Regions from separate parts of the Streptomyces sp. NPDC031479 genome, predicted to be linked through region 1. Evidence: riboswitches for the same ligand, from Rfam matches in the RefSeq annotation. Region 1 holds a riboswitch; each other region holds the start of a gene.

Region 1 (9,975 bases):
TCCGCGCCCGGAGGGGGCGGGGGCTTCGACCTCGCCGCGCTGCTGGCCGAGCGCGGCGGGGAGCGGTACGAGCTGCACACCCGCCACCTCAACCACCAGCTGCCCCGGATGCTGCGCACCATCGGCTTCGACAAGGTCTACGTACGGGCCGAGGGCGCCCACTTCTGGGACGACGAGGGCAACGACTACCTCGACATGCTGGCCGGGTTCGGCGTGATGGGCCTGGGCCGGCACCACCCCGTCGTGCGCCGGGCCCTGCACGACGTGCTGGACGCCCAGCTCGCCGACCTGACCCGCTTCGACTGCCAGCCGCTGCCCGGACTGCTGGCCGAGAAGCTCCTCGGGCACAGCCCCCACCTGGACCGGGTCTTCTTCGGGAACAGCGGCACCGAGGCCGTCGAGACCGCCCTGAAGTTCGCCCGCTACGCCACCGGCCGGCCCAGGATCCTCTACTGCGACCACGCCTTCCACGGGCTCACCACGGGCTCGCTGTCGGTCAACGGGGAGGGCGGCTTCCGCGACGGTTTCGCGCCGCTGCTGCCCGATACGAAGATCGCGATGGGGGACCTGGACGCCCTGGAGGCGGAGCTCCGGCGCGGGGACGTCGCCGCCCTGATCGTCGAGCCGGTCCAGGGCAAGGGCGTGCTCGCGGCCCCGCCCGGGTACCTGCGCGCCGCGCAGGAACTGCTGCACCGCCACAAGGCGCTGCTCATCGCGGACGAGGTCCAGACCGGGCTCGGCCGGACGGGCGATTTCTACGCGTACCAGCACGAGCCGGGCGTGGAACCGGACCTGGTGTGCGTGGCCAAGGCCCTCTCCGGCGGCTACGTCCCCGTCGGGGCGACCCTCGGCAAGGACTGGATCTTCCAGAAGGTCTACTCCTCCATGGACCGGGTGCTGGTGCACTCCGCCAGCTTCGGCTCCAACGCGCAGGCGATGGCGGCCGGGCTGGCGGTCCTCGCGGTGATGGAGGACGAGCAGGTGGTGGCCAACGCCCGCGCCATGGGCGACCTGCTGCGCGGGCGGCTCGCGGCGCTGGTGGACGAGTACGAGCTGCTGCACGAGGTGCGGGGGCGCGGCCTGATGATCGGCATCGAGTTCGGCCGGCCGTCCTCCCTGGGGCTGCGCAGCCGCTGGGCCGTGCTCCAGGCGGCCCGCAAGGGCCTGTTCGCGCAGATGGTGGTGGTGCCCCTGCTGAACCGGCACCGGATCCTGACCCAGGTCTCCGGCGACCACCTGGAGGTCATCAAGCTCATCCCGCCGCTGATCGTGGACGAAGGGGACGTGGACCGGTTCGTCGGGGCGTTCCGTGAGGTCATGGACGAAGCGCACGGCGGGGGCGGCCTGATGTGGGACTTCGGCAGGACCCTGGTCAAGCAGGCGGTCGGCAACCGCTGAGGGCGCGGCGGGGGGCCGTGCGGGGACCCCGTACGGGCCCCCCGCGCGGCCCGTACGCCCCCCGCCCCCGTGCGCCCCCGCCGCGGCCCCCGCCGGGCCTCAGCCGGGCCTCAGTCGACGAGGAGCCGGTCGCGCAGCCGGTCCAGCGTGGCGGGCGCGAGGTCGAGTCCCTCGGCGAGGTAGGCCTCCACCCCGCCCCACTGGCCGTCGATGGTGTCGAACGCCGCGAGCAGGTACTCGGCGCGCGCTTCGAAGAGCGGGGCCAGCAGCTCCATGACCTCGGGGGAGCGGGCCTCGGGCGCGTCGCTGCCGCGCCGGACGCGGTAGCGGTTGTGCGGGGCGTTGGACTCCAGGTAGTCGGCCACGATCGCCTCGCGCCCGACGCCCAGGGCGAGCAGGGTGACGGCGATCGACAGTCCCGCGCGGTCCTTGCCCGCGGCGCAGTGCATCAGCGCCGGGACGCTGTCCTCGGCGAGCGCGTGCACCACCCGGCTGTGCTCGGCGGTGCGGGTGCGGATGATCGTCCGGTACGAGTCCCTCATGCGGGTGGCCGCCTTGCCGTCGCCCAGGACGGTGCGGAGCCGGGCGAGGTCCCCGTCGCGGACCATCTTCCAGAACTCCCGTCCGTCGGCCGGATCCGACAGCGGGATGTTCACGTTGCGCACGCCCGCCAGCTCGACGTCCGGGCCCTCCAGGGCCTGGTCGGCTCCGTTGCGGAAGTCGAAGACGGTGTGCAGTCCGAGCGATTCGAGGAATTCCGTATCGGTTTCGGTCGCATGTGCGAGATGTCCGCTTCGGAACAGTCGTCCCGGCCTGACCCTCCGTCCGTCGGCGGTCGACAGGCCGCCCACGTCACGGAAATTGCGCACCCCGGAGAGGGCGGGCTCCGGCTCCGGGCCGCTCGGCGGGGGCTGGGGTATCTGCTGGGTCACGTGCGTTCCTCCGCGTGTCCTGCGTGTCCGAATTGCTCTGGTTGGGAACAACTTGCCATACGTGGAGGCGAGATCGCGCCAGGCCCCGTGAGCCAGATCATACGGTGACCGTCCGTGCCTGATCGCGAAATCCGAATTCCCTTGCCAGGGCGGCTGTTGTCGCACGGGAATGGACGGAGGGTGACGGGAATTCCGTTGATCCTTCATGCCTGCTATTCCGTCAGGGAATTCACGGCTTGTTGTGCGCACTCCCGCTGGATTACCTTCGCGATCGATCCGGGTGGACCGCCTCATCCTGCCGCCGCCCGGGAACCGCACCCGACCATCGACGCGCGCGGCAGGAGCGGGGGAACCAGGTAAGTCGCCGTTCCGGATCACTTCCGGGCAGCTCGGGGTGAAGTCGTACGCGTGTTCCACGGGTGCGGCCGGACATCTCCAGTCCGAACCCGACAGCTCACCTCGCAGGCGCCGGAGAGGAATTCGCCATGCCCGCAAAGGGTAAGCACCGCCGTCCGAAGTCCCGTTCCATATCCCGCGGTCTCGCCGTGGCCGGCACCGGTGGCGCCGCCCTCGCGCTGCCGCTGACGGTCGCCGCCGGTGCCCACGCCGCCACCCCGGCCGCGACGCCCGCGCAGGTGCCCCAGGCCCTCCGGGCCCCCGTCTCCGCTCCGGCCTCCGCTCCGGTCTCCGCCCCCTCCGCCGCCCCGGCCGTCTACACCGTCGTGCCGGGCGACTACCTGTCGAAGATCGCCGCCGAGCGTCACCTCCAGGGCGGCTGGGAGCGGCTCTACGCGGACAACCGCGAGGCCGTCGGCGCGAACCCCTCCCTCATCCACCCGGGCCTCAAGCTGACCCTGGACGGCCACGCCGGGACCCCCGCGCCGAAGGCTCCTGAGGCCGCGGCCGAGGGATCCTCCAGCGGGACTCAGGCGGCCGACGAGGCCCCCTCCGCCGCCGGCGCGACCGGCGGGGACACCGCCGACGCGACCCCCGCACCGCGGTCCGGCACCTCGCGCGGACCGGCGGCCAAGACCCCCGCCCAGAGCCCGGCGCCTTCCGCGCCCGCGGCCGCGGCCGGTTCCGCGGCCCCCGCGAACGGCTCCGGTTTCGTCGCCCCGGTCGACGGCGGCACCTCCACGCCGTACCACCAGAGCGGCACCATGTGGTCCTCCGGCTACCACACCGGCGTCGACTTCGTCGCGAGCACCGGCACCACCGTCAGGGCGGTGGGCGCGGGCACCGTGGTTTCCGCAGGCTGGGGAGGTGCGTACGGCAACGAGGTGGTCATCCGCCACGCCGACGGCAAGTACTCCCAGTACGGCCACCTCTCCCAGCTGTCCGTCTCGGTGGGCCAGAGCGTCACCGCCGGACAGCGCATCGGCCTCTCCGGCGCCACCGGCAACGTGACCGGCCCGCACCTCCACTTCGAGATCCGCACCGGCCCGTCCTACGGCTCGGACATCGACCCGCTGGCCTACCTCCGCTCCAAGGGCGTGAACGTCTGACGGGAGCCGCGGCAGCGGCACGGACGCGCGTGGGGCCGGGACCTGAGGGGGGTCCCGGCCCCACGTGTACTTATTCCTTATCCCCCGCGTGGTATAGATCACGGTCCGTCAACCCCTCATTACGTTGGCGTAGGTTGGTGACGGGGGTGAAGGATGTCGTCCCGTGGCAGCGACGAAGACGACACTCAAGACCATCGGCTCGTACGCGGCGATCGGGGACAGCTTCACCGAAGGCGTGGGGGACCCGGGACCCGGGGATTCGTATCTCGGCTGGGCGGACCGGCTCGCCGTCCTGTTGGCCGATCAGCGCGACGAGCACGACTTCCGGTACGCGAACCTCGCGGTGCGGGGCAAGCTCCTCGACCAGATCGTGGCCGAACAGGTGCCCAGAGCCAAGGACCTCGCTCCGGACCTGGTCACCTTCTGCGCGGGTGGCAACGACATCATCCGGCCGGGCAGTGACCCGGACGACGTGGCGGAGCGGTTCGAGGCGGCGGTGGCCGACCTCACCGGGGCCGTCGGCCTCGTCATGATCACCACCGGCTTCGACACCCGGGGCGTCCCCGTCCTCAAGCACCTGCGGGGCAAGGTCGCGACGTACAGCGCGCACGTACGCGCCATCGCCGACCGCTACGACTGCCCGGTCCTCGACCTCTGGTCGCTGAAGTCGGTGCAGGACCGCCGGGCCTGGGACGGCGACCGGCTGCACCTCTCGCCCGAGGGCCACACCCGTGTCGCGCTCCGCGCCGCACAGGTCCTCGGCTACGAGATCCCCGCCGACCCGGACCAGCCGTGGCCGCCCACCCCGCCGCGCGGGTCGGTGGACGTCACCCGGGACAACATCCAGTGGGCGCGCGAGCACCTCGTGCCCTGGATCGGCCGCCGGCTGCGCGGGGAGTCCTCCGGCGACCACGTCGAGGCCAAGCGGCCGGACCTGCTGCCGCTCTAGGGCCGGTCGCCGCTTTGACCGACGGGGCCCGGCGGGCTCCCCCGCCGGGGAAGGGCCGCCCGGGGCGCCCGCCGGGAGACCGGCGCCGGAGGCCGGCACGGGAGACCGGCGCCGGAGGCCCGCGCGGGCGCCGGGGGGAGGCCGGCCGGGAGATCCGGCCGACACGCGGGCCGTACGCGGAATCCTCGGGGGCCGGTGCGCGTTGGGATGGTCGTAGTCGTACGACCGTCCCACCGTCCTGCACCTTTCCCAGGAGGCGCCTTGACCGGCTCCCTTCCCCTGCGTCCCCGGCTGCGCGCCCTGCGGCCCGAAGCCTTCGGCGCGGACCCCTCCGGCGCACGGCTGGAGCGGATCCTGCGCTCGCCGAACTTCGCCGACGGCGTCTTCCAGAACCCCGTGGGCGCACGGACCAGGCCCTCCGGGTCGATGGTCGAGTTCGCCAAGATCTACTTCCACAAGGAGCAGCGGGTACGGCGCAACCCGGGCGCCCCCGTCCCGGTGTACCCCACCACCCTCGCCGAGCTGGCGAAACCGCCGGTCAGCGGGCTGCGCCTGACCTGGATGGGGCATTCCAGCGTGCTCGCCGAGATCGACGGGCGCAGGGTGCTCTTCGACCCGGTCTGGGGCGAGCGCTGCTCCCCCTTCCCCTTCGCCGGACCCAAGCGGCTGCACCCGGTCCCCGTGCCGCTGGCCTCCCTCGGCGAGGTCGACGTCGTGGTGATCTCCCACGACCACTACGACCACCTCGACCTGCCCACCATCAAGGCACTGGCCGGCACGGACACCGTCTTCGCCGTCCCGCTCGGCGTCGGCGCGCACCTGGAGCGCTGGGGCGTGGCACCGGACCGGCTGCGCGAGCTCGACTGGAACGAGACGACCGAGGTCGCCGGGCTCTCCCTCACGGCCACCCCGGCCCGCCACTTCTGCGGTCGCGGGCTGCGCAACCAGCAGTTCACCCTCTGGGCCTCCTGGGTCGTGACGGGCGGGGAACACCGGATCTTCCACAGCGGGGACACCGGCTACTTCCCCGGTTTCGGGGAGATCGGCGCCGCGCACGGCCCCTTCGACGCGACGATGATCCAGATCGGCGCCTACTCCGAGTACTGGCCGGACATCCACATGACCCCCGCGGAGGGGATCCGGGCCCACCTCGACCTCCAGGGCGGACTCCCGCACGGGACGATGCTGCCGATCCACTGGGGCACCTTCAACCTGGCCCCGCACCCGTGGGACGAGCCCGGCGAGGGGACCGTCGCCGCCGCGGAGGCGGCCGGGGCGGCCGTCGCCCTGCCGATCCCGGGCCAGCCCTTCGAACCGGGTGCGGCCGACGCCCCGGACCAGGCCTGGTGGCGCCCCTTCGTGGCCGCGCCCCCGGCCCCGGTGACGGCCACCCCCGTACGGGCGCGGCCCGCGGAGGCCCCCGTCGCCCCGGCACCGGCCGGACAGGGCGAGCCGGAGGCCGTGGGGTCGTAACGGACGGTGGGGCCCGGGGGCCCGGTGGGACGCCCGTGCCCCCGGGTTCGTGGGGAGCGCGGGCCGGGCGGCGCACGCCCCCCGGCCGAGCCGGGGTACGCGCTCCCGGCGCATTCGGGCTCCCGTACGAGCGCTCCGTCGGGAGCGGGAAGCAGCCCGCCGAAGTTCCCCAACCGGGCGTCAGGGGCGGGAGCGTGCGGTCTAGCGTGGGTATCCGGTGATCAATACCGGGCCCGGGACCGCCGGTGGCCGGGCCCCACGTACCGAGGACGCCGATGTCCGGATTCCGCGCCGCCCGCCACGCCCCGTCGAGACACGCCGTCACCGGACCCGGCCGGCAGATACGCCCCCAGCTGCTGCGCGCCGCCGTACTGCCCACGCTCGCCGCCGGGCTCAGCGGCACCGCCGCGGTCATCTTCACCCTCCAGCTCGGCGGGGGCGCCGGGGAGCGCGACGCCCGGCTGTGGCCCGTTCTCACGGGCTGCGCCCTGCTCGTCGTCGGCGCCCTCGCCTGCGCCCTGCTCGGGGCGCAGCGGGCGGCCAAGGCCGTGGGCGACCGCTGCGAGGCCCTGCGCCGCTCCAGCGTGCGGGGCCGCCAGGAGCTGCGGACGGCCGCCGAGCGGCTGGAGCGGGGGGAGAGTCCGGGACGGCCCGTGCGCGGGGGGCCGAACGGTCCGCCGCCGGCCGCCGATCCGGCCGGGGTGGACGAGTTCTGGCTGCTCGCGCAGGAGCTGCGCGGCGCCCGCGAACAGGCGCACGCGACCCTGGTGCGGCTCGCCGTCCCGGCCGCCCCGAGCGACAGCGACCGCAAGGTGGAGGTCTTCGTCAACCTCGCGCGCCGGCTTCAGTCGCTCGTGCACCGCGAGATCTCCCTCCTCGACGAGCTGGAGGACACGGTCGAGGACCCCGACCTGCTCAGGGAGCTCTTCCACGTCGACCACCTCGCCACCCGGATCCGTCGGCACGCCGAGAACCTCGCCGTGCTCGGCGGGGCCGCCTCGCGGCGCCAGTGGACCCGGCCGATCGACCTGAGCGAGGTGCTGCGTTCCTCGGTGGCCGAGGTCGAGCAGTACACGCGGGTCAAGGTGGTGCCGCCGGCGGGCGGCACGGTGCGCGGACACGCCGTCGCCGACGTGGTGCACCTGCTGGCCGAACTCGTCGAGAACGCCACGGTGTTCTCCGCCCCCGACACCGACGTCGTGGTGCGGGCGGAGCGGGTCACCGCCGGGATCGCGGTCGAGGTCGAGGACCGCGGACTGGGCATGCCCGCCGGGGAGCAGCACCGCATGAACGCCCTGCTGGGGGACCCCGACCAGGTCAGCGTGCGGCACCTGCTGGCCGACGGGCGGATCGGGCTGTTCGTGGTCTCGGCGCTGGCCCGCCGCCACGGCATCGCCGTCGAGCTGAAGTCCAACATCTACGGCGGGGTGCTCGCCGTACTGGTGCTGCCCCAGGGGCTGCTGGGCGCGGACGCGCCGAGCGGTGCCGACGCGCTGGACGGGTCGAGGGCCACCTCCTGGGGGACCGGCGAGGGCGGCGCGGTGCCTCCGCTGGAACCCGTACGCGTGCGCGTGCCGGGCTCCCGGCAGGAGCGGGGGCCCGAGCCGGAGCGGGATCCCGAGCCGGAGCGGGGGCCCGGCGGGTGGTGGGCGCAGGCGACGCCCTCCGTGCCGGAGCACCCCGCGGGCGGGCCGGTGCCCGCTTCCGTACCGCCGCCCCCCGGCGCGGCCGTCACCCCCGACGCGCCCGCCCCGGCCGGAGCGGCGGAGCCCGCGCCGGTACCCGTACCCGTACGGCTGTCGCCCGCGGTGCCGTCGGAGGCCGGGAACGCGGTCGTACCGGCCCCGGCCGTGTCGCCCGCACCGGCACCCCGGCCGCAGCCGGCCGCCCCCGCCCCCGCCGAGGCGGAGCGGCCGGCGCTGCCCCGGCGCCGTGCCCAGCACCACCTCGCGCCCCAGCTGCGCGGGACCCCCGTCCCGCGCCGGGCACCCGAAACCGAGCAACCCGTGCACGACCCCGGCCTGATGGCGGCCTTCCAGCGCGGCTTCGGCCTCGCCCAGTCGGAGCAGCAGGCATGAACCGGGCCCCCGGCCCGGACCCTCACCCCAGCAAGGAGCACACCCCCATGGCCGGAGAAGCGGCGACGAAGACAGGCAGCCTCGCGGACCTCGACTGGCTGCTCGGCGGCCTGGTCCAACGCGTGCCGTACACGCGCAGCGCGGTCCTGCTCACCGCGGACGGGCTCGTCACCTGCGTACACGGACTGGACCCGGACAGCGCCGACCACATGGCCGCCCTGGCCTCCGGGCTGTACTCGCTGGGGCGCAGCGCCGGATCCCGGTTCGGGGACGGGGCCGAGGTCCGGCAGGTGGTGGTCGAGCTGGACACGGCACTGGTGTTCGTCTCGGCGGCCGGGTCCGGGACCTGCCTGGCGGTGCTCGCGGACCGGGAGGCGGACGCGGGCGTCCTCGGCTACGAGATGGCGATGCTGGTCAAGAGCGTCCGCCCGTACCTGGCGGCCCCGCCGCGCCGGCCCGCGCACGCCGTCGACGCGGAGCGATGAGGGTCTGGGCACGGGGGGAACGGGGATCCGGTGCGGCGCGCGACACGCCGTGGCTGGACGATTCGGCGGGCCGGGTGATGCGCCCGTACACCGCCAGCGGCGGGCGCACCCGGGCGGCCGTCCACCTCGACCTGCTGTCGATGGTGACCGCGACCGGGGTCCGTCCGCGCGTTCCGCTCGGCGCCGAGCACACCCTCGCGCTGCGGATCTGCGCGGGCGCGGCCGGGGTGACCGTCGCCGAGGTGGCCGGGCAGCTGCGGCTCCCGGCGGTGGTGGTGAAGGTGCTGCTGTCCGATCTGACGCAGCACGGGGCCGTCTCGGTGCGGGCGCCCCGGTTCCCCGGCGGGGATTCCTTCGCCGACGACGACCAGACCCTGCTCCGGGCGGTGCTCGATGGCCTACGCCGGCGACTGTGACGCCCCCGCCCCGCCCGCGACCCTGAAGATCCTGGTCGCGGGCGGGTTCGGGGCGGGGAAGACCACCTTCGTGGGCGCGGTCAGCGAGATCGAGCCGCTGTGCACGGAGGAGGTGCTGAGCGGGGTGGGCGAGGGCAGCGACCCGCTCGACGGGGTGGAGGCGAAGGCGACGACGACGGTCGCGCTGGACTTCGGCCGGCTCACCCTCGACGACCGGCACGTCCTGTACCTGTTCGGCACGCCGGGGCAGCAGCGCTTCTGGTTCCTGTGGGAGGAGCTGTGCGCGGGCGCCCTGGGGGCCGTGGTGCTGGCCGACACCCGCCGGCTCGACGACTGCTTCCCCGCCGTGGACTTCTTCGAGCGGCGGGGGATCGCCTTCGTCGTCGCCGTCAACGAGTTCGACGACGCCCACCGCTACACCGCCGAGGAGGTCCGCGAGGCGGTCGGACTCGGCCCCCGGGTTCCCGTCGTCCGGTGCGACGCGCGACTGAGGGGTTCCGGTACGGGGACCCTCGCGGCCCTCGTCCACCATCTGCTGTCCACAGCGAAGCAAGCCCACTCGGATCCGGGGGAACCGCCATGACCTACTACGAATCGACCGGCCACCTGCTCCTCACCCCGGTGGACCGGGAGGCACCCGCACGCGCCGTCCGGCTGCGCGAACTGGGCCTGGGGGAGCGGGTGGACGCGGAACTCGACGCCTTCGCGGCGCGGGTCGCCCGGACCCTGCGGACCCCGT
Region 2 (9,975 bases), on a different contig from region 1:
GTGGACGGGCGTGCCCGACGGGTGGGACCGCATGCGCGCGGCGAATCCGACGCACCAGGACGAACCAGTGCAAGCTGGGGAGGGTCGAACGGCGGTGGATCCGGGCCGAAAGTCGGTCCGAGCAGTCCGGGCGTCGTGAGAGACTGGTCTAGACAACCGTAAGAACCTGAAGGGCATCACCATGGCAGAGCGCCGCGTCAACGTCGGCTGGGCCGAGGGCCTGCACGCTCGTCCCGCCTCGATCTTCGTCCGCGCGACGACCGCTTCCGGCGTCCCGGTGACCATCGCGAAGGCGGGCGGCGACCCCGTCAACGCCGCTTCCATGCTGGCGGTCCTGGGCCTGGGCGCCCAGGGCGGCGAGGAGATCGTGCTCGCTTCCGAGGCCGACGGCGCGGAGGCGGCCCTGGACCGCCTCGCGAAGCTGGTCGCCGAGGGCCTCGAGGAGCTCCCGGAGACCGTCTGACCCTTCGGGTCCGGTGCCCGTGAAGCCGCAGTCCCCCCACCCCGGGGACTGCGGCTTCACTGTTTCCCGTCCCGTCCCGTCCCAGGCCGGGCCGGCCGCACGCATCCGATCACACGCGTCCGATCGCCGGAATTCCGGCCGCAGGAATTCGGCCGGCAGGAATTCGGCCACAGGAATTCGACAGGGCGCGGCGGAGGAATTTCCGGACAGCGCGACGGCCGGCGGAATTGCGCACGGCGGGAAGAGCGGGCGCACCGAATTCGCCCGCCCGGCATACCCTTTTGTATACGGGGCGTTTGTTAATGCCGGCCGCTCGCCGTGTGTACGGCAGGTTGCGAAGTCCTCACCCGCGGCCGGTGCGCCGCGGCCGCCCGTTCCGCGTGCAGCGCCGTGAGGGCCGCGGCCCGCTCCGCGTCCCCGCGCGCCACCGCGTCGACGATCGCCCCGTGCTCCGCCCAGGAGTCCACGGGCCGCGCCGGGGGCTCCACCACGTACATCCAGGCGATCTTGTGCCGGGTCTGGGTCAGCAGGGCGATCAGCCCGGGGCTCTCGGAGGCCTGGGCCAGGGTTTCGTGGAACCAGCCCCCCAGGGCCCGCAGGTCCTCCCCCTGCGCCTTGCGGGCCCGCTCCCGGCCCAGCCTGACCAGCCCGCGCAGGACCTTCAGGTGGGCCTCGGTGCGCCGGCGGGCGGCCCGTGAGGCGGCCAGCGGCTCCAGCAGCATCCGCAGCTCCAGGAGATCGGCGGCCTCCTGGGCGGTCGGCTCGGCCACGCAGGCGCCGGCGTGGCGCCGGGTGGTGACGAAGCCCTCGGACTCCAGGGTGCGCAGCGCCTCGCGGACGGGGACCCGGGAGACGCCGTAGCGGCGGGCGAGCACTTCCTCGGTCAGCCGGCCCCCCGGCCCGAAGAAACCGGAGACGATGTCGTCGCGGATCGCTGTGCATACCGCGTGCGCAGGAATACGCAAGGCCGGACCTCCGCTGGATTCACCGCCGGCGCCGTCGCCGGATTCTTGGCCGTGCTGCGACTCTATTGCAGCACACGATAATTTCCGATGACGGCCCGATATCCGAAACATTTCACTGCGGCGGGGGACGCGAAGAAGGCCCCGGCTCGGAGAGCCGGGGCCTTCTTCGTACTGCGCAGGTGCGCGGTGCGTGCGGGTCAGATGCCGACGCCGTGCTGGCGCAGGTACGCCAGCGGGTTGATGTCCGTGCCGTACGTGGCGCCGGTGCGGGCCTCGAAGTGCAGGTGCGGGCCGCTGGAGTTGCCCGTGGAGCCCGACAGGCCGATCTGCTGGCCCGCGGTGACGCTCTCGCCGACGGAGACGTTCAGCGAGAGCAGGTGCCCGTACTGGGTGTACGTACCGTCGTTGTGCTTGATGACGATGTTGTTGCCGTACGCGCCGCCCCAGCCCGCCTCGACGATGGTGCCCGCGCCCACGGCGTGGACCGAGGTGCCCTCGTCCGCGTGGAAGTCGATGCCCGTGTGGCTGCCGGAGGACCACATGCCGCCACCCGCGCCGTACTGGGTGCTGACGTAGGAGCCGTCGACGGGAGCCACGAAGGTGTTGAGGCGCTTGCGGGCCTCCTCGCGGGCGGCGCGCTCGGCGGCCTCGCGCTCGGACTTCTCCTTGGCCTCGGCGGCCCGCTTGGCCTCGGAGGCGCGCTGCTTGGCCTCGGCCTCGGCCTGCGCCTGGGCGGCGACGGCCTCGGCGGCGACCTGCTGGGACTCGGCCTGGACCTCGATGTCGTCCTGGAGGCCGTCGGCGACGACGACCGCGTTCTGGCCGGTGTCCTCGACGGAAGGCGCGCTGTTGTCCGCGGCGAAGGCCGGGGCTGCGACGGCGGCGACCACACCCGTGGTGGCGAGGGCGGCTATGCCGGCGTAGCCGGCGGTCTTGCGGCTCAGACGGCTGGAACCACGGTGCTTGCCGGGAGCGGCGGTACGACTGCCAAACGCCATGAAGGGGCTGGTCCTTTCCTTCCCTCTCGCCTACCGGGTTAGCTGACGGGTTCGGAGCAGGAAGGTCTCCTACGGGCCCCTCTTGCGAGGTGGCCCGATTCACCCCAGGGACACATGTGGGTCCCCGGCTCCCCAGGCTCGCGCCTGACGGGGACTCGGCGATCGCTGTCCGGTGCCGCGAGTGCGGCGCGCACAACTGACGGACAGCAAGGGCGACGCTAGGCGGATCATCAGTCGATCGCCAAACAGACGAGCGCTTTTGTTGCGTACGCCACACCGCATAACCGCAACCATGGCTGAAAGCGGACAAAAAGGGGTCCCGGCGGTGACACCGCCGGGACCCCTGTCACACCCCGGTGCCGGAGCGGCCCCGAAGCCCGAACACCGACGCCACGGACGTCAGTTGGTGACGACGGTGACCTCGCCGATGCCGAGCGCCCGCACGGGCTCCTCGATCTGCGCGGCGTCACCCACCAGGACCGTGACGAGCCGGTCCACCGGGAAGGCGCTCACGACCGCCGAAGTGGCCTCCGCCGTACCGGTTTCGGCCAGCCGGGCGTACAACCGCGCCTGGTAGTCGTCCGGCAGCTCCTGCTCCACCTGGTCGGCGAGGGTGCCCGCGACGGACGCCGCCGTCTCGAACTTCAGCGGGGCCACGCCCACCAGGTTCTGCACGGCCACGTCGCGTTCGGCGTCGGTCAGGCCCTCCGCGGCGAGCGTGCGCAGCACCTTCCAGAGGTCCTCCAGCGCCGGGCCGGTGTTGGGGGTGTCCACGGACCCGCTGATGGCGAGCATCGAGGCGCCCTTGCCGTCGGCGGTGGAGCGCAGCACCTGGCCGAAGGCGCGCACCCCGTAGGTGTAGCCCTTCTCCTCGCGCAGCACCTTGTCCAGGCGGGAGGTGAGGGTGCCGCCGAGGCAGTACGTGCCGAGCACCTGGGGCGCCCAGACGATGTCGTGCCGGTCGGGACCGATCCGGCCGATCAGCAGCTGCGTCTGGACCGCTCCGGGCCGGTCCACGATGACCACGCGGCCGGTGTCGTCGGCCGTCACGGGCGGAACCGGCAGCGGTTCGGCGGAGTTCCCCGTCCAGGTGCCCAGGGTGTCGGCCAGCACGGCGTCCAGATCGATGCCGGTCAGGTCGCCGACGACCACCGCGGTGGCGGTGGCGGGGCGCACGTGGGCCTCGTAGAAGGCGCGTACGGCCGCGGAGTCGATCCGCGCGACGGTCTCCTCGGTGCCCTGGCGGGGGCGGGACATGCGCAGCGTGGCCGGAAAGAGCTCCTTGGAGAGCTGCTTGGCGGCACGGCGCTGCGGGTTGGCCAGCTCGTGCGGGATCTCGTCGAGCCGGTTGCGCACCAGGCGGTCGACCTCGTTGTCGGCGAAGGCGGGCGCGCGCAGCGCCTCGGCGAGCAGGCCGAGGGCCTTGTGCAGGCGGGAGGCGGGCACCTCCAGCGAGACCCGCAGGCCGGGGTGGTCGGCGTGCGCGTCGAGCGTGGCGCCGCAGCGCTCCAGCTCGGCGGCGAACTCCTCCGCGGTGTGCTTGTCGGTGCCCTCCGACAGGGCGCGGGCCATGATGGTGGCCACCCCGTCGAGGCCCTGGGGCTCGGCGTCCAGCGGGGCGGCGAGGTTGACCTCGACCGCGACGACCTGCTGGCCCGGGCGGTGGCAGCGCAGCAGGGTCAGGCCGTTGGCGAGGGTGCCGCGCACGGGGGCCGGGAAGGCCCAGGGCTTGGCCTCGCCGGCCTGCGGGCGCGGGTGGACGGTCATCGTGACGGCTGCGGTGTCGCTCACTGCTCCGCCCCCTCGTTCTCGTTCTCGTCGGACTCGTCGGAACCGGGCAGCGGCTCGTAGACCAGCACCGCGCGGTTGTCGGGGCGCAGCCGGGCCGCGGCCACGGCCTGCACCTCCTCGGCGGTGATGTCCAGGACCCGCCGGACGGCGGTCAGCGCCAGCTGCGGGTCGCCGAACAGCACCGCGAAGCGGCACAGTTCGTCGGCCCGGCCGGCCACCGTGCTCAGCCGGTCCAGCCACTCCCGCTCCAGCTGTGCCTGGGCACGCTCCATCTCCTCGGCCGTGGGGCCCTCCGCGGCGAACCGCGCGAGCTCCTCGTCGACGGCCGCCTCGATGGCGGGCACCTCGACGCCGCTGGAGGTCTTGACGTCGAGCCAGCCCAGTGAGGGCGCGCCGGCCAGGCGCAGCAGGCCGAAACCGGCCGCCACGGCGCTCTGGTCACGGCGGACCAGGCGGTTGTGCAGGCGGGAGGACTCGCCGCCGCCCAGTACGGTCAGCGCCACGTCGGCGGCGTCGCACTCACGGGTGCCGTCGTGCGGCAGCCGGTAGGCGGCCATCAGCGCGCGGGCCGGGACCTCCTCGACGATCTCCTCACGGAGCTGCCCGCCCATGACCTCGGGGAGCGAGCCGTCGCGCGGCGGCTGCTTGCCGTCGTGCGCCGGGATGGTGCCGAAGTACTTCTCGACCCACGCGAGCGTCGTCTCGGGGTCGATGTCGCCCACGACCGACAGGACGGCGTTGTTGGGCGCGTAGTACGTACGGAAGAAGTTGCGCGCGTCCTCCAGGGACGCGGCGTCCAGGTCGGCCATCGAGCCGATCGGGGTGTGGTGGTACGGGTGGCCCTCGGGGTAGGCGAGGGCGGTCAGCTTCTCGAAGGCGGTGCCGTACGGCACGTTGTCGTAGCGCTGGCGGCGTTCGTTCTTGACGACGTCGCGCTGGTTCTCCATGGACTCCTCGTCCAGGGCGGCCAGCAGCGAACCCATGCGGTCCGCCTCCAGCCACAGGGCGAGCTCCAGCTGGTGGGCCGGCATCGTCTCGAAGTAGTTGGTGCGCTCGAAGCTGGTGGTGCCGTTCAGGGAGCCGCCGGCGCCCTGGACCAGCTCGAAGTGCCCGTTGCCCGCCACGCTCGCCGAGCCCTGGAACATCAGGTGCTCGAAGAGGTGAGCCAGACCGGTCCGGCCCTTGACTTCGTGGCGCGAGCCGACGTCGTACCAGAGGCAGACGGCGGCGACCGGGGTGAGGTGGTCCTCGGACAGCACCACGCGCAGGCCGTTGGCCAGCCGGTGCTCGGTCGCTGTCAGGCCGCCGGAGCCGGCCTGAGCTGTGGCCGTGTGACCCATGGGCATGTGGTCCCTTCGATCGCGATGCAGAGATTTCTGTCAGACCTGCCACTGTATGCAAGCGCGTCGGCCACCGGAGAAGTTCCCGGGTCCCGCCCCCGGACTCCGTCCGGGGTGTCCCCGGGGTCGGAGTCGGCGTTGTCGGTGCCTCGGGCCACAATGGTCCGCGTCGACACCCGCCCGGACGGACCCGTCCGGCACCCGTACACCCCGAACCTTGGTTAAGGAGCCGCGCAGCGATGGCCCGCCGCAGCACGAAGACCCCGCCGCCGGAGGACTTCGAGGAGAAGATCCTCGACATCGACGTCGTCGATGAGATGCAGGGCTCCTTCCTTGAGTACGCGTACTCCGTGATCTACTCCCGGGCCCTGCCCGACGCCCGGGACGGCATGAAGCCGGTGCACCGGCGCATCGTCTACCAGATGAACGAGATGGGCCTGCGCCCCGACCGCGGGTACGTGAAGTGCGCCCGTGTCGTCGGCGAGGTCATGGGCAAGCTGCACCCGCACGGTGACGCCTCGATCTACGACGCCCTCGTGCGCATGGCCCAGCCCTTCTCGATGCGGCTGCCGCTGGTCGACGGCCACGGCAACTTCGGCTCGCTCGGCAACGACGACCCGCCGGCCGCGATGCGTTACACCGAGTGCAAGATGGCCGACGCGACGTCGCTGATGACGGAGTCGATCGACGAGGACACCGTCGACTTCACCGCCAACTACGACGGCCAGGAGCGCGAGCCCGTCGCCCTCCCCGCCGCCTACCCGAACCTGCTGGTCAACGGCGCCTCCGGGATCGCCGTCGGCATGGCCACCAACATGGCCCCGCACAACCTGGGCGAGGTCATCGCGGCCGCCCGCCACCTGATCCGCTACCCGGAGGCCGACCTGGAGGCGCTGATGCGCTTCGTTCCGGGCCCCGACCTGCCCACGGGCGGACGGATCGTGGGTCTGTCCGGGATCAAGGACGCCTACGAGAACGGTCGCGGCACGTTCAAGATCCGCGCCACCGTGGCCGTGGAGGACGTGACCCCGCGCCGCAAGGGCCTGGTCGTCACCGAACTGCCCTTCACGGTCGGCCCCGAGAAGGTCATCGCGAAGATCAAGGACCTGGTCGGCTCGAAGAAGCTCCAGGGCATCGCCGACGTCAAGGACCTCACCGACCGCTCGCACGGCCTGCGCCTGGTCATCGAGATCAAGAACGGCTTCCACCCGGAGGCCGTACTGGAGCAGCTGTACAAGCTGACGCCGATGGAGGAGTCCTTCGGCATCAACAACGTCGCCCTGGTCGACGGCCAGCCGCTGACGCTGGGCCTCAAGGAGCTGCTGGAGGTCTACCTCGACCACCGCTTCGAGGTCGTGCGGCGCCGCAGCGAGTTCCGCCGCGGCAAGCGGCGCGACCGCCTGCACCTGGTCGAGGGCCTGCTGGTGGCCCTGGTCGACATCGACGAGGTCATCCGGATCATCCGGGACAGCGACAACTCCGCGCAGGCCAAGGAGCGCCTGATGGAGCGCTTCTCCCTGAGCGAGATCCAGACCCAGTACATCCTCGACACCCCGCTGCGCCGCCTCACCCGCTTCGACCGGATCGAGCTGGAGTCCGAGCGCGACCGGCTGACGGGCGAGATCGACGAACTGACCGGGATCCTCGACTCGGACAGCGAGCTGCGCAAGCTGGTCTCCAGTGAACTCGCCGCCGTCGCGAAGAAGTTCGGAACCGAGCGCCGCACCGTGCTGCTGGAGTCGGCGGGCACTGCGGTCGCCGCGGTCCCGCTGGAGGTCGCCGACGACCCCTGCCGGGTGCTGCTGTCGTCCACCGGTCTGCTGGCCCGTACCGCCAACGCCGACCCGCTGCCCGAGGAGGAGGGCGGCTCCCGCGCCAAGCACGACCTGATCGTCTCGCAGGTGGCCGCCACCGCGCGGGCCGACGTGGGCGTGGTGACCTCCTACGGGCGCCTGCTGCGGCTGTCGGTGATCGACCTGCCGCAGCTCCCGGACACCCACGCCGCGCCGAACCTGGCGGGCGGCGCCCCGGTCGCGGAGTTCGTCTCCGGGCTGGAGGCCGACGAGACGGTGATCTGCCTGACCTCGCTGGACGAGTCCTCGCAGGGCCTGGCCCTGGGCACCGAGCAGGGCGTGGTCAAGCGGGTCGTGCCGGACTACCCGGCCAACAAGGACGAGCTGGAGGTCATCACCCTCAAGGACGGCGACCGGATCGTCGGCGCGGTCGAACTGCGCACCGGCGAGGAGGACCTGGTCTTCATCACCGACGACGCCCAGCTGCTGCGCTACCCGGCGGGTCAGGTGCGCCCGCAGGGCCGCCCGGCGGGCGGTATGGCGGGCATCAAGCTCTCCGAGAACGCCAAGGTGATCCACTTCTCGGCGGTGGACCCGGCGCGGGACGCCGTGGTGTTCAGCGTGGCGGGCTCGCACGGCACCCTGGACGACTCGGTGCGCTCCGGCAAGCTCACCCCGTTCGACCAGTACCCGCGCAAGGGGCGCGCCACGGGTGGTGTGCGCTGCCAGCGGTTCCTGAAGGGCGAGGACCTGCTGGTGCTGGCCTGGGCGGGCAACGCCCCGGTCCGCGCCGCCTCGGCGAACGGCACTCCGGCCGCGCTGCCGGCGGTGGACCCGCGTCGCGACGGCTCGGGCGCCGCGCTGCCGGCCGACGTCCAGGCACTGGCGGGCGGCGCGCTGTAGCGGAAGGTGCGGGGCGGGCGGTCCGTGCGGATCCCGGACCGCCCGCCCTGCGACCCGACTAGTGTTTTCCCCGTACACGCGGGTGGGGGGAGAACAGAGCTGATGAGTCGTCGGTCGAGCGGATTGATCGGGGTCTGGGCGGAGGCCCAGCGGCAGCAGCAGCGGACGCAGTTGATCCAGCAGCGTGAGGCCGAGCGCCGGCAGCGGGCCTACGAGCGGGACGTCGCCCGGGACCGGCGGGAGCAGCAGGCCGCCTACAGACAGCACCGGGAGGCCGAGGCCCGGCGGCGCACCGAGCAGCTCGAAGCCGAGGTCGCCGCCCTGCAGGGGCTGCTGGCCACCGGCTGCCGGGCACCGGCCTTCCGGATGGCCTCCCTGATCCGCGACGAGCGGCTCGAAGCCTTCGCCCCCGGCACCCTCGCCCACCCGGTGCCGATGCCCCAGCTCCACCAGTTCCAGCAGCAGAGCAGCGGCTGGACCCTCGGCTCGGGACGTCGCGCCCAGGCCGAGCGGGAGGCCCACGACCGGTACACGCAGGCATGGCAGGCCGCGCACGCAGCGGAGCAGGAGCGGCTGCGGCAGCTGGCCGCGTACCGGCAGCAGTACGACCGGTGGGCGGCGGAGCAGCTCGCCGGGATCCGCCGCCACAACGGCGGTCTCACCGAACTGGCCGACGCGCTGCGCGCGGGAGATCCCGAGGCGGCGGTGGAGTACTTCTCGGCGGCGCTGTACGCCTCCACGGCCTGGCCCGAGGAGCTGCCCCGCCAGGTCTCGGCGGCGTACGACCCGGCGGCGCGGCAGCTCGTGCTGGACTGGGAGCTGCCCCGGTACGAGGCCGTGCCGGAGACGAAGTCCGTGCGGTACGTGGCGGGCACGGACCAGGACAAGGAGACCGCCCGGCCGGCGACCCAGCGCCGGGCGCTCTACCGGGACCTGCTGGCCCAGTGCGTGTTGCTGGTGCTGCGCGAGGTGTACGCGGCGGACGAGTTCGGGGCGCTGGAGTCGGTGGTCGTCAACGGGTTCGTGGACGACCACGATCCGGTGACCGGCCGGGAGGCACAGCTCGTCCTGACGACCGTGCAGGTCCCGCACTCCGCCTTCTCCGGGCTGCGGCTGGAGCAGGTGAGCGCCGTGGACTGTCTGACGGACGGCCTGCGCGGGCAGTTGTCGGCGCGGCCGGACCAGCTGACGGCCGTACGGGCGGGCCGCAGGCCGGGCGAGGTCGGCGGCGCCGGCGGGGTCGTCAGCCACGGCGGGCACGCGGACGGCGAGGAGGAGCCCGACCTCTTCGTGATGGACCCGATCGCCTTCGAGAACCTGGTGGCGGAGCTGTTCCGGGCGATGGGCATGGAGGCGGTGACCACGCAGCGGTCGGGCGACGGCGGTGTGGACGTCGAGGCGCTGGACCCGGCCCCGATCCGGGGCGGGCGGATCGTGGTGCAGGTCAAGCGCTACCGGAACACGGTGCCGCCGACGGCCGTGCGTGATCTGTACGGCACGGTCCAGGACAAAGGGGCGAACAAGGGGGTGCTGGTCACCACCGCGTCCTTCGGGCCCGGGTCGTACACCTTTGCCAACGGCAAGCCGCTGGAGTTGGTTCCCGGGGCCGAACTGGTCGAGCTGCTGCACCGGTACGGACTGCGGGGGCGACTGGGCGGGAGCACCGGGGAGGCCGCCGTACCGGCCCAGCGGGCGACCCGGCCGGCCGCGGGGGCGGCTGCG
Region 3 (9,975 bases), on a different contig from region 1:
GCGTCCCCGCCGCACACGGCCACGACGGTGACCAGCGCCGCGAACGCCGCCCCCACCAGGCCGGCCCGCCGCGCGGAGCGGCGCGGGGGAGCGGGGACGGGACGGCCGGGGACGCGGCGCGGGGCGAGCTGCTGTGTCGACATGGTGGAGCGACCATCCCAGGAACGGTGGGCAGGGCGGTGGCCGGGGGGTGAACTCGCACCCCAACACCCCCCGAATCGTTGGTCGAAGCGGTGGCCCGTACCACCCTGACTGCATACCATCGATCACCGCACGGCCCTTGTGCACCGACGCACAATCTCCCGGCCCTGGAGGCTCCTTTGCACCGTCGCACAGCGCTCTCCGTCTCCGCCGCCCTCCTCGCGGCGGCCCCCCTGCTGGCCGCCTGTTCGGGCGGGACGCGCCCCGGCACGGCGGCCGTCGTCGGCGGGGAACGCATCACCACCTCCGCGCTCCAGGCCCAGGTCAACCACGTCCGCACGGCGCAGAACCGTTCCGGGCAGGGTGCGCAGCTCATCGAGGCGACCGCCGGACTGGAGCGCCTCAAACTCAACAAGATGATCCAGACCGCCGTCCTGGAGCGGGCCGCCGACGACGCGGGCCTGAGCGTGAACACCCGGGAGATCGAAGAGGTCCGCAAGGCGCAGCTGCAGCAGGCGGGCGGGGAGAAGGAGCTCGCGGCGGCCGCGCTGCAGCAGGCGCAGCTGGCGCCGGACCAGCTGGAGGCGGACACCCGCTTCAAGCTGCTGCGCGACAAGCTCTTCGAGCACTACGGCAGCCAGGACAAGGCCCTGGCCAAGCTCGGGCAGGCGGCGAAGGCCCTGCACATCGAGGTCAACCCGCGCTACGGCCGCTGGGACGCGCAGCAGATCATCCTCGGTGACCAGCAGACCCCGTGGATCACCCAGCGGACCCGTCCGGAGCAGGCGGGACCCGCCGGAGCCTGACGCGCGCGGGCGGAGGTAGGTTCGGAGGGTGACCGACCACACCGCCGAACCCGCCCCCGCCGCCTCCGCCGATGCCCGCGCCGGTGCCCCCGCCGAAGCCGGCGCCGAAGCCGGTGCCGGCCCCGGCCGGATCGTCCTGCTGACCGCCAGCCACCGGGTCGCCCCCGGCCTGCTCTCCTGGCCGGCCTGGCGGACCCTGCGCGCCGCGGACCTGGTGCTGTGCGCCGATCCGGCCCACCCGCAGCTGCCGTACCTGCGCGAGGCGGGGGTGGAGGTGGCGCGGGAGGTGCCCGACGCGCACGGGCTCGTCGACGCGTGCGCGGGCGGCCGTACGGTCGTGGTGATCCCGGGCGGCGAGGGCGATCAGCGGCTCACGGACGGACTGGCCCGTCTCGCCGGGTCCGGCCGTGTCAGCATGCCCGACCTGGAACTGCTGCCGGGCTCCTACGACCTGCCCGGAGCGCGCCTGCTCGACCTGGTCCAGGTCATGGACCGGGTCCGGCGCGAATGCCCGTGGACCTCCCGGCAGACCCACGAGGGGCTGGTGAAGTACGCCATCGAGGAGGCGTACGAGCTGGTCGAGGCGATCGAGGACGGCGACCGCGCGGCGCTGCGCGAGGAGCTCGGCGACGTGCTGCTCCAGGTGTTCTTCCACGCCCGCATCGCCGAGGAGGCCGGCCGGGCGGAGGAACCGGTAGGGGAAGAGGGAGAAGAAGGGGAAGGACGGGAGGCGGCCTTCTCCATCGACGACGTCGCGGGAGACCTGGTGGACAAGCTGGTACGCCGCCACCCGCACGTCTTCGGGGACGCGCGGGCCGACTCCCCGGAGGACGTCAACGCGCACTGGCAGGCCACCAAGGCGGTCGAGAAGCAGCGGGAGTCGGTCACCGACGGGATCCCGCTGGGCCAGCCGGGGCTCGCGCTCGCGGCCAAGCTCGCCGGCCGGGTCCGGGCGGGCGGCATCGACGTGGAACTGCCCCGCGGCGAGGGCGTCGGCTACGAACTTCTCGCGCTGGCGGCGCGCGCCGAGGCGGCGGGCACCGACCCCGAGACGGCGCTGCGCGCGGCCGCCCGCGCGTACCGGGACGCGATCAGGGTGGCCGAGGGCGTCGGCTGAGCCGGCGGCCCGGGTCCGTAGGCGGTAGGGGCGCCGGGCGGTGGGCGGGCGGCGGCGCCCGGTTCAGTAGCTGTCGCGCGGGGTGCGTCCCGCCGGGTTGTGCCAGTGCGGGTCGGGGCGGCCCAGGAACCACTCGCCGAAGCCCTGGGGCCGGGTCCGCGCGGGGGCGGAGGCGGGGACGGCGTCGTGGAAGAGCCGGTCGGGGCGGGCGCCCAGTTCCTCCAGGAGGCCCACGGTCTCCTCCACGAACTGCGCGGGGCCGCTGAGGTGGACGTCCTGCTCCCGCCACAGGGCCCGGTTGCCGAGGGCGGTGGCCAGCCGGCCGGTGGCCTGGTTGCGGTGCCGCCCGGGGGCGGGGGTGATGTAGGTGACGGAGAGCCACCGGCAGGAGGCGGCGTACCCGTCGATGAGCGGGCGGTCGTAGAGGTGGGCGCCGTCCCGGGCGACCACGAAGAGGCGCACGTCCTGATCGGGAGGGTGCGCCACGAGGTCCTCCAGCATGGCCCGGACCGGCGCCCACCCGGTGCCGGCCGCGATGAGGGTGACGGGCCGGTCCTCGCGGCGCAGCACCAGGGCGCCGCCCGGGGCGCCGAGCCGCAGCAGCTCGCCGGGCCGCACGTCGCGGACCAGCGCGGTGCTGAGCCGGCCGCCCTCGATGCGGCTCACGTGCAGGTCGACGGTGGTGTCGGGGCGGGGCGCGTTGCCGAGGGAGTACGTGCGCCAGGTCCTCGGGACGCGTTCGCTGCTCACGCTGACGTACTGGCCCGGCCGGTAGGGGAGCGGGACGTGCGGGAGCAGGGTGAGCACGCCGATGTCCTCTCCGTACTGCAGGTGGCGCACCACCTCGGCGTCCCACCAGGGGGGCTCCGCGCTCGCGGCGGCGCCGGCCGTCATCGCGTCGGCGATGACCTGGTAGGCCTCGGTCCAGGCCTTCTCGACGACGGGGGTCCAGGCCTCGCCGGAGGTCTGGGCGAGGGCGGCGAGGAGGCTGGCGCCGACGGCCGCGTAGTGCTCGGGGCCGACGAGGAACTTGCGGTGGTCGCGTCCGAGGTCGCGTAGATAGGGGAGGAGGGTCTCGCTCTCCAGCTGCGCGACGACGTGGGTGAGCGCGGCGAAGAGGCGGTCGCGCTGGCGCTCCATGTCCTCGGGGGAGGCCGGGAAGAGGGCGCGAAGTCCGGGGTGGTGCCAGAAGAGGTGGGAGTAGAAGAACTTGACCGCGTGCTCGGCCCGTCTCTCCACCACCGCGAAACTGCTTTTCAAGATCCTCACGTCCACAAATCCGAAAGTAGGAATGTCGTGGAAGCCGAGGTCAAGCGATGGCCCATCTACGGACAGCCGCGACGAACCACCTATATGGGATGGCGGCTTCCGGCCGGGATAACGTCGTCAGGTGCATGAGCAGACCTCCACTCCCGCGGCCGACGGCTCCCCCTCCCAGGGGCCGACCCTCTTCGACTGGGAGTTCGCGACCGACCCCTACCCGGCCTACGCCTGGCTGCGCGAGCACTCCCCGGTGCACCGCACGAAGCTCCCCAGCGGGGTCGAGGCCTGGCTCGTGACCCGCTACGCCGACGCCCGCCAGGCCCTCGCCGACCAGCGGCTGAGCAAGAACCCGGCGCACCACGCGGAACCCGCGCACGCCAAGGGCAAGACCGGGATCCCGGGGGAGCGCAAGGCGGAGCTGATGACGCACCTGCTGAACATCGACCCGCCGGACCACACCCGGCTGCGGCGGCTGGTGTCGAAGGCGTTCACCCCGCGCAGGGTCGCCGAGTTCACCCCGCGCGTGCAGGAACTCACCGACCACCTGATCGACAGGATCGTCGAGAAGGCGGGCGACGCGGAGCGGGGGGAGGCCGATCTCATCCATGAGTTCGCCTTCCCGCTCCCCATCTACGCCATCTGCGAGATGCTCGGCGTACCGCGCGAGGACCAGGACGACTTCCGCGACTGGGCCGGGATGATGATCCGGCACGGCGGGGGACCGCGCGGCGGGGTGGCCCGCTCCGTGAAGCAGATCCGCACCTATCTCGGGGAACTGATCCACCGCAAGCGGGATGATCTGGGCAATGACCTCATCTCGGACCTGATCCGGGCGAGCGACCACGGGGACCACCTGACGGAGGCGGAGGCCACGGCGATGGCCTTCATCCTCCTGTTCGCCGGCTTCGAAACCACGGTCAACCTGATCGGGAACGGCCTGCACGCCCTCTTCGTGAACCCGGACCAGCGCGCGCGCCTCCAGGACTCCCTCGCGGCCGGGGAGCGCGCCCTCCTGGAGACCGGCATCGAGGAACTGCTGCGCTACGACGGGCCGGTGGAGCTGGCCACCTGGCGATTCGCGACCGAGCCGCTGACCCTCGGCGGGCGGGACGTCGCCGTCGGGGACCCCGTGCTGGTGGTCCTCGCGGCGGCCGACCGCGACCCCGCCCGGTTCGCCGACCCCGACACCCTCGACCTCTCCCGGAGTGACAATCAGCACCTCGGGTACGGCCACGGGATCCACTACTGCCTCGGCGCCCCGCTCGCCCGTCTCGAAGGCCAGACGGCGCTCGCGACTTTGCTGACGCGTCTGCCGGATCTGGAACTTGCCGTTCCCCCCACGGACCTGCGCTGGCGCGGCGGGCTCATCATGCGGGGCCTGCGCACCCTCCCGGTCCGCTTCACACCTTGAAACACCGGGGTCCGGCAACCCGGCGGCGGAAACCGATCGGCTGACCGGAAGTCAGCCCCGGCCCGAACTTGTGACATCCGTTCGAAGGCGGCTAGGTTCTGCCGTTACCCCGCCGTTATGCGAAAGGTGCAGCCACATGCTTCCCGGGAACGGCCGCCACAGACGCCCCCGCCAGGTACCAGCCCTGGTCGTCACCGCCGGAGTCACCGGCTCCGCGTTGGCCCTGCCGCTGCTCGCCGCCACGAACGCGAGCGCAGCCGACACCGCCACGTGGGACAAGGTCGCCGACTGCGAAAGCGGCGGCACCTGGAGCGCCAACTCCGGCAGCGGGGCCTACGGCGGCCTCCAGTTCAGCCTGGAGCAGTGGAAGAACGCGGGCGGACTCGCCTACGCGGAACGCCCCGACCTCGCCAGCCGCTCCCAGCAGATCGCGGTCGCCGAGACCGTGCTGGCCTCCCAGGGCCCCCAGGCGTGGCCGCTGTGCTCCGCCTCGGCCGGGCTGACCCAGCAGGGGCCGGCGCCGCAGGTGGACCCCGGCGACCGCCACGGGCCGGTCGCCCCGACCCCGACCCGGCCGGACAACGCCGTCCCCGACAAGAGTTCGAGCGGGCGCGCCACGGACTTCGGGGCCCCGACCCCGCAGCCGGGTAGGCCGGGCGCCTCCCCGTCCACGAGCCCGAGCGGGCTGCCGGACTACCCGCTGGGCCCGAACACCGGACTGCCCGTCATGCCGGACCCGGACCCGACCGCGCCGACCACCACGCCCCCGGTCACCCCCACCACCCCGGTGGACCCGACCGCCCCGGTCTCCCCGACGGCCCCGGTCAGCCCGACCGCCCCGGTGGACCCGACGGCCTCCCCGGCCCCGACGACCCCCGGCGCCAACCCCGCCTCTCCGGCCGCGGAGAAGGGCGAGGGCGCGGGCAAGCACCGCGGCCCGGCGGCCGTCGAGGTGGCGACCGCGCCCGGCACGGCGTCCGGCACCCCCGACCCCACGTACACGGTGAAGGCGGGCGACAGCCTGACCGACATCGCGAAAGCCAAGGGACTCAAGGGCGGCTGGACCGCCCTCTACCAGGCCAACGAGCAGGTCATCGGCGGGGACGCGGACCTCATCAAGCCGGGTCAGAACCTGGATCTAACCAAGAAATAAGGGCAGTTCGGGCATCCGGAAAGACCTGAATGTCCGTTATCGGTAAATGAGACATGCGTCTCTTCCGGTCAACTGGCGTGTCTCGTTCCGGAACTTCCGCAAACCCCGCCCTCACCTGCGAAAACGCCCATTTGAGGAATGCAAGTAGGCCGGTTTCTCCCTGATGTCGCGCGTTGAACATCGGGGAGAGACCTGCCTACCTTCTGAATCGCTCGCCACCGCGGGCTCCTTCGACCGCATCGCCGAATCCTGCCGGCGGACGGAGGGAACAGTCGTCGCGTCAAGCGCCGAAGGCAGGAGCGGGGGAACCAAGGTAGGCGCCGGGAAAGGCCGTTGAGAGACGGTCGCGACCGGCTAGGGGTTAAGCCACGTGCTCGACACGTGACCGGGCAACTCATCCGCCCGAACCCGACAGCTCACCTCGAAGGCGTCGGTGAGGAGAACTCCATGCTGCTTTCCGGCAAGGGCAAGCACCGTCGCGGCTCCAAGGCCGTCCGCATCGTCACGCTCGCCGGTGTCGCCGGTGTCGCGGTCGCCGCCCCCCTGATGGCCGCGGGCTCCGCGAGCGCCGCCACCGTCAGCGAGTGGGACAAGGTCGCCTCCTGCGAGTCCGGCGGCAACTGGTCCATCAACACGGGCAACGGCTACTACGGCGGCCTGCAGTTCTCGTCCTCCACCTGGGCCGCGTACGGCGGCAAGGCGTACGCCTCGCAGGCCAACCAGGCCTCCAAGAGCCAGCAGATAGCCATCGCCGAGAAGGTCCTCAAGGGCCAGGGCAAGGGCGCCTGGCCGTCCTGCGGCGTCGGCCTGTCCAACTCCGCGTACAACGGCGGCGGTTCGACCACCACCCCGTCGAAGCCGAAGCCCGACACCAAGCCGGCCCCGGCCAAGCCCGCCCCGGCGAAGCCCTCCACCCCGAAGGCCGACACCGAGACCAAGGCCTCCGGCTCCGGCTCCGGCAGCTGGACCCCGGCCAAGCCGGCCCCGGCCAAGCCGTCCACCCCGAAGGCCGGCACCCCGTCGACCGGCACGGTGAAGACCGGCAACGGCTCGTACGAGGTCAAGGAGGGCGACACCCTCGGGACCATCGCCCAGGCCAACGGCGTCAAGGGCGGCTGGGAGAAGCTCTTCGAGCTCAACAAGGACATCGTCGACGACGCCGACATGATCTTCCCGGGGCAGAAGCTGAAGCTCAGCTGAACTCCCGCGTAACACCGCATCACCGGGCCCGGCCCGTAGTGCTTCCCGCCGCCCGGCGCGTCTCCCACGCGCCGGGCGGCGGTGTGTTGTGCGCCGCCGCCGACCTGCGGCGGCTGCCGCCGAGGGCGGACAGGCGAGGGTCTTATGTCAGGGAAGAGGGGTATTCGGGCCCTTTTTCGTCCCAGGACCCGGGCGGCGACAGGCCCAGTGCCCGGAGCCGGTTAGGCTCTAGTCGGCAAGGCCGTCCCACGGCCACCCGCCACCGCACACCCAGCGTCACATCCCAGAAGGAGATGCTCGTGCCGTCCATCGACGTCGTCGTAGCCCGGGAAATCCTGGACTCCCGAGGCAACCCCACGGTCGAGGTCGAGGTGGGCCTCGACGACGGCAGCACCGGCCGTGCTGCCGTTCCGTCCGGCGCCTCCACCGGAGCGTTCGAGGCCATCGAGCTCCGTGACGGTGACCCCAACCGTTACATGGGCAAGGGTGTCGAGAAGGCCGTCCTCGCCGTCATCGAGCAGATCGGCCCGGAGCTCGTCGGCTACGACGCCACCGAGCAGCGCCTGATCGACCAGGCCATGTTCGACCTGGACGCCACCGACAACAAGGGCTCCCTCGGCGCCAACGCCATCCTCGGCGTGTCCCTCGCCGTCGCGCACGCCGCGTCCGAGGCCTCGGACCTGCCGCTCTTCCGCTACCTCGGCGGCCCGAACGCGCACCTGCTGCCCGTTCCGATGATGAACATCCTCAACGGTGGGTCGCACGCCGACTCCAACGTCGACATCCAGGAGTTCATGATCGCCCCGATCGGCGCGGAGTCCTTCTCCGAGGCGCTGCGCTGGGGTGCCGAGGTCTACCACACCCTCAAGAAGGTCCTGCACACCAAGGGCCTCTCCACCGGTCTCGGTGACGAGGGCGGCTTCGCCCCGAACCTGGAGTCCAACCGCGCCGCGCTCGACCTCATCATCGAGGCCATCAAGCAGGCCGGCTACACCCCGGGCAAGGACATCGCGCTCGCGCTCGACGTCGCCGCGTCCGAGTTCTACAAGGACGGCAAGTACGAGTTCGAGGGCCAGTCCCGCTCGGCCGCCGAGATGACCGACTACTACGCCGAGCTCGTCGAGGCGTACCCGCTGGTCTCCATCGAGGACCCGCTGTTCGAGGACGACTGGGCCGGCTGGAAGACCATCACCGACCGCCTGGGCGCCAAGGTCCAGATCGTCGGCGACGACCTCTTCGTCACCAACCCGGAGCGCCTGGCCCGCGGCATCGAGGAGGGCTCCGCGAACGCCCTGCTCGTGAAGGTGAACCAGATCGGTTCGCTGACCGAGACCCTCGACGCCGTCGAGATGGCCCAGCGCAACGGCTTCAAGTGCATGATGTCGCACCGCTCCGGCGAGACCGAGGACGTCACCATCGCCGACCTCGCCGTCGCCGTGAACTGCGGTCAGATCAAGACCGGCGCCCCGGCCCGCTCGGACCGCGTCGCCAAGTACAACCAGCTGCTGCGCATCGAGGAGATCCTCGACGACGCCGCGGTGTACGCGGGCCGCTCGGCGTTCCCGCGCTTCAAGGGCTAATCACCGCCTCTCGGCGCTGGCCTCCGTACGTCCCCGCACTCGGTCCCGTACCGTGTGCGGGGACGTATTTGCGTAGTACGCACCAGGGGAGGCGGGACCATGGCCGGGAACCGGGATCGGTTCTCCACCTTCTCGACGGCGACCAGGCTCAAGCAGCTCGGCGAGCGCACCGCGGCCCACGTCTACCGCTCGCAGTCCCGCCGGCACATCCGGCGCAGCCGGCTCACCGGCCGGGCGGCCCTGCTGGTGCTCGTCCTCTGTACCCTGGTCGTCGCCCTCGCCTATCCGATGCGCCAGTACGTCTCCCAGCGCTCGGAGATCGCGGACCAGCAGCGGGCCGCCGACGACGCGCGCAAGCGCCTCGACCAGCTCCGGGACGAGAAGGCCCGCTGGCAGGACCCGGCCTACGCGGAGCAGCAGGCGCGCAGGCACCTGCACTTCCTGCGTCCGGGGGAGGTCGGCTACATCATGACCGACCCCGGCTCCGGAGCCGCGGAACACCATCGCGGCGGGGAGTCGGGATCCGACCGCCCCTGGTACTCCAACGTCTGGGACGGAGTCGACAAGGCCGACCGCCCCGGCGACTGAGGCCGCCCGACCCGTCCCCGCACCCACCCACGAGAACGAAGAGACTTCCTCCAGGCATGCAGACGCCCCCGCCCCAGACCGACCGGACCGAGCCGACCGACGCGGACATCGACGCGTTCCAGCAGCAGCTCGGCCGCCCCCCGCGCGGGCTGCGCGCGATCGCGCACCGCTGCCCCTGCGGCCAGCCGGACGTCGTGGAGACCGCCCCGCGCCTCCCCGACGGCACCCCCTTCCCCACGCTCTACTACCTCACCTGCCCGCGCGCGGCCTCCGCGATCGGCACGCTGGAGGCCAACGGCGTGATGAAGGAGATGCAGGCCCGGCTCGCCGAGGACCCGGAACTCGCCGCCGCCTACCGGGCCGCGCACGAGGACTACATCCGGCGGCGCGACGCCATCGAGGTGCTCCAGGGCTTCCCCAGCGCCGGCGGCATGCCGGACCGGGTGAAGTGCCTGCACGTGCTCGTCGGCCACTCGCTGGCCGCGGGCCCCGGCGTGAACCCCTTCGGCGACGAGGCCCTGGCGATGCTGCCCGAGTGGTGGGCCAAGGGCGCCTGCGTCACCCCGTGCGGGGAGAAGACGGCGGAGGCCGGCGCGTGACCCGGGTCGCGGCCGTCGACTGCGGTACGAACTCCATCCGCCTCCTCGTCGCGGACTGCGACCCGGCCACCGGTGACCTGGTCGAGCTGGACCGCCGGATGACGGTCGTCCGGCTCG

What was found. A riboswitch is a leader RNA that binds a small molecule or an ion and turns the genes downstream of it on or off. The one in region 1 is predicted to bind cyclic di-AMP.
Region 2: it holds a riboswitch for cyclic di-AMP, as region 1 does, so the genes downstream of both, ACZ5D2_RS23140 (M23 family metallopeptidase) here and ACZ5D2_RS08590 (M23 family metallopeptidase) in region 1, are expected to answer to the same signal.
Region 3: it holds a riboswitch for cyclic di-AMP, as region 1 does, so the genes downstream of both, ACZ5D2_RS17915 (transglycosylase family protein) here and ACZ5D2_RS08590 (M23 family metallopeptidase) in region 1, are expected to answer to the same signal.

The regions. Positions count from the first base shown of each region.
Region 1 is NZ_JBVIKC010000005.1:166,917-176,891, reverse strand. It holds gene ACZ5D2_RS08600 (aspartate aminotransferase family protein) at 1-1,398, shown strand, start outside; gene ACZ5D2_RS08595 (tyrosine-protein phosphatase) at 1,509-2,330, opposite strand; cyclic di-AMP (ydaO/yuaA leader) riboswitch at 2,647-2,813, shown strand; gene ACZ5D2_RS08590 (M23 family metallopeptidase) at 2,816-3,835, shown strand; gene ACZ5D2_RS08585 (SGNH/GDSL hydrolase family protein) at 3,999-4,784, shown strand; gene ACZ5D2_RS08580 (MBL fold metallo-hydrolase) at 5,046-6,257, shown strand; gene ACZ5D2_RS08575 (sensor histidine kinase) at 6,533-8,335, shown strand; gene ACZ5D2_RS08570 (roadblock/LC7 domain-containing protein) at 8,383-8,820, shown strand; gene ACZ5D2_RS08565 (DUF742 domain-containing protein) at 8,817-9,236, shown strand; gene ACZ5D2_RS08560 (GTP-binding protein) at 9,214-9,819, shown strand; gene ACZ5D2_RS08555 (GAF domain-containing protein) at 9,816-9,975, shown strand, end outside.
Region 2 is NZ_JBVIKC010000021.1:47,787-57,761, forward strand. It holds gene ACZ5D2_RS23130 (HPr family phosphocarrier protein) at 182-463, shown strand; gene ACZ5D2_RS23135 (GntR family transcriptional regulator) at 763-1,428, opposite strand; gene ACZ5D2_RS23140 (M23 family metallopeptidase) at 1,626-2,426, opposite strand; cyclic di-AMP (ydaO/yuaA leader) riboswitch at 2,439-2,597, opposite strand; gene ACZ5D2_RS23145 (M16 family metallopeptidase) at 2,826-4,193, opposite strand; gene ACZ5D2_RS23150 (M16 family metallopeptidase) at 4,214-5,557, opposite strand; gene ACZ5D2_RS23155 (DNA gyrase/topoisomerase IV subunit A) at 5,797-8,253, shown strand; gene ACZ5D2_RS23160 (restriction endonuclease) at 8,356-9,975, shown strand, end outside.
Region 3 is NZ_JBVIKC010000014.1:82,412-92,386, reverse strand. It holds gene ACZ5D2_RS17945 (YfhO family protein) at 1-143, opposite strand, end outside; gene ACZ5D2_RS17940 (SurA N-terminal domain-containing protein) at 321-947, shown strand; gene ACZ5D2_RS17935 (nucleoside triphosphate pyrophosphohydrolase) at 1,078-2,064, shown strand; gene ACZ5D2_RS17930 (globin domain-containing protein) at 2,128-3,333, opposite strand; gene ACZ5D2_RS17925 (cytochrome P450 family protein) at 3,455-4,738, shown strand; gene ACZ5D2_RS17920 (transglycosylase family protein) at 4,875-5,891, shown strand; cyclic di-AMP (ydaO/yuaA leader) riboswitch at 6,167-6,336, shown strand; gene ACZ5D2_RS17915 (transglycosylase family protein) at 6,339-7,091, shown strand; gene eno (phosphopyruvate hydratase) at 7,385-8,671, shown strand; gene ACZ5D2_RS17905 (FtsB family cell division protein) at 8,771-9,259, shown strand; gene ACZ5D2_RS17900 (DUF501 domain-containing protein) at 9,316-9,858, shown strand; gene ACZ5D2_RS17895 (Ppx/GppA phosphatase family protein) at 9,855-9,975, shown strand, end outside.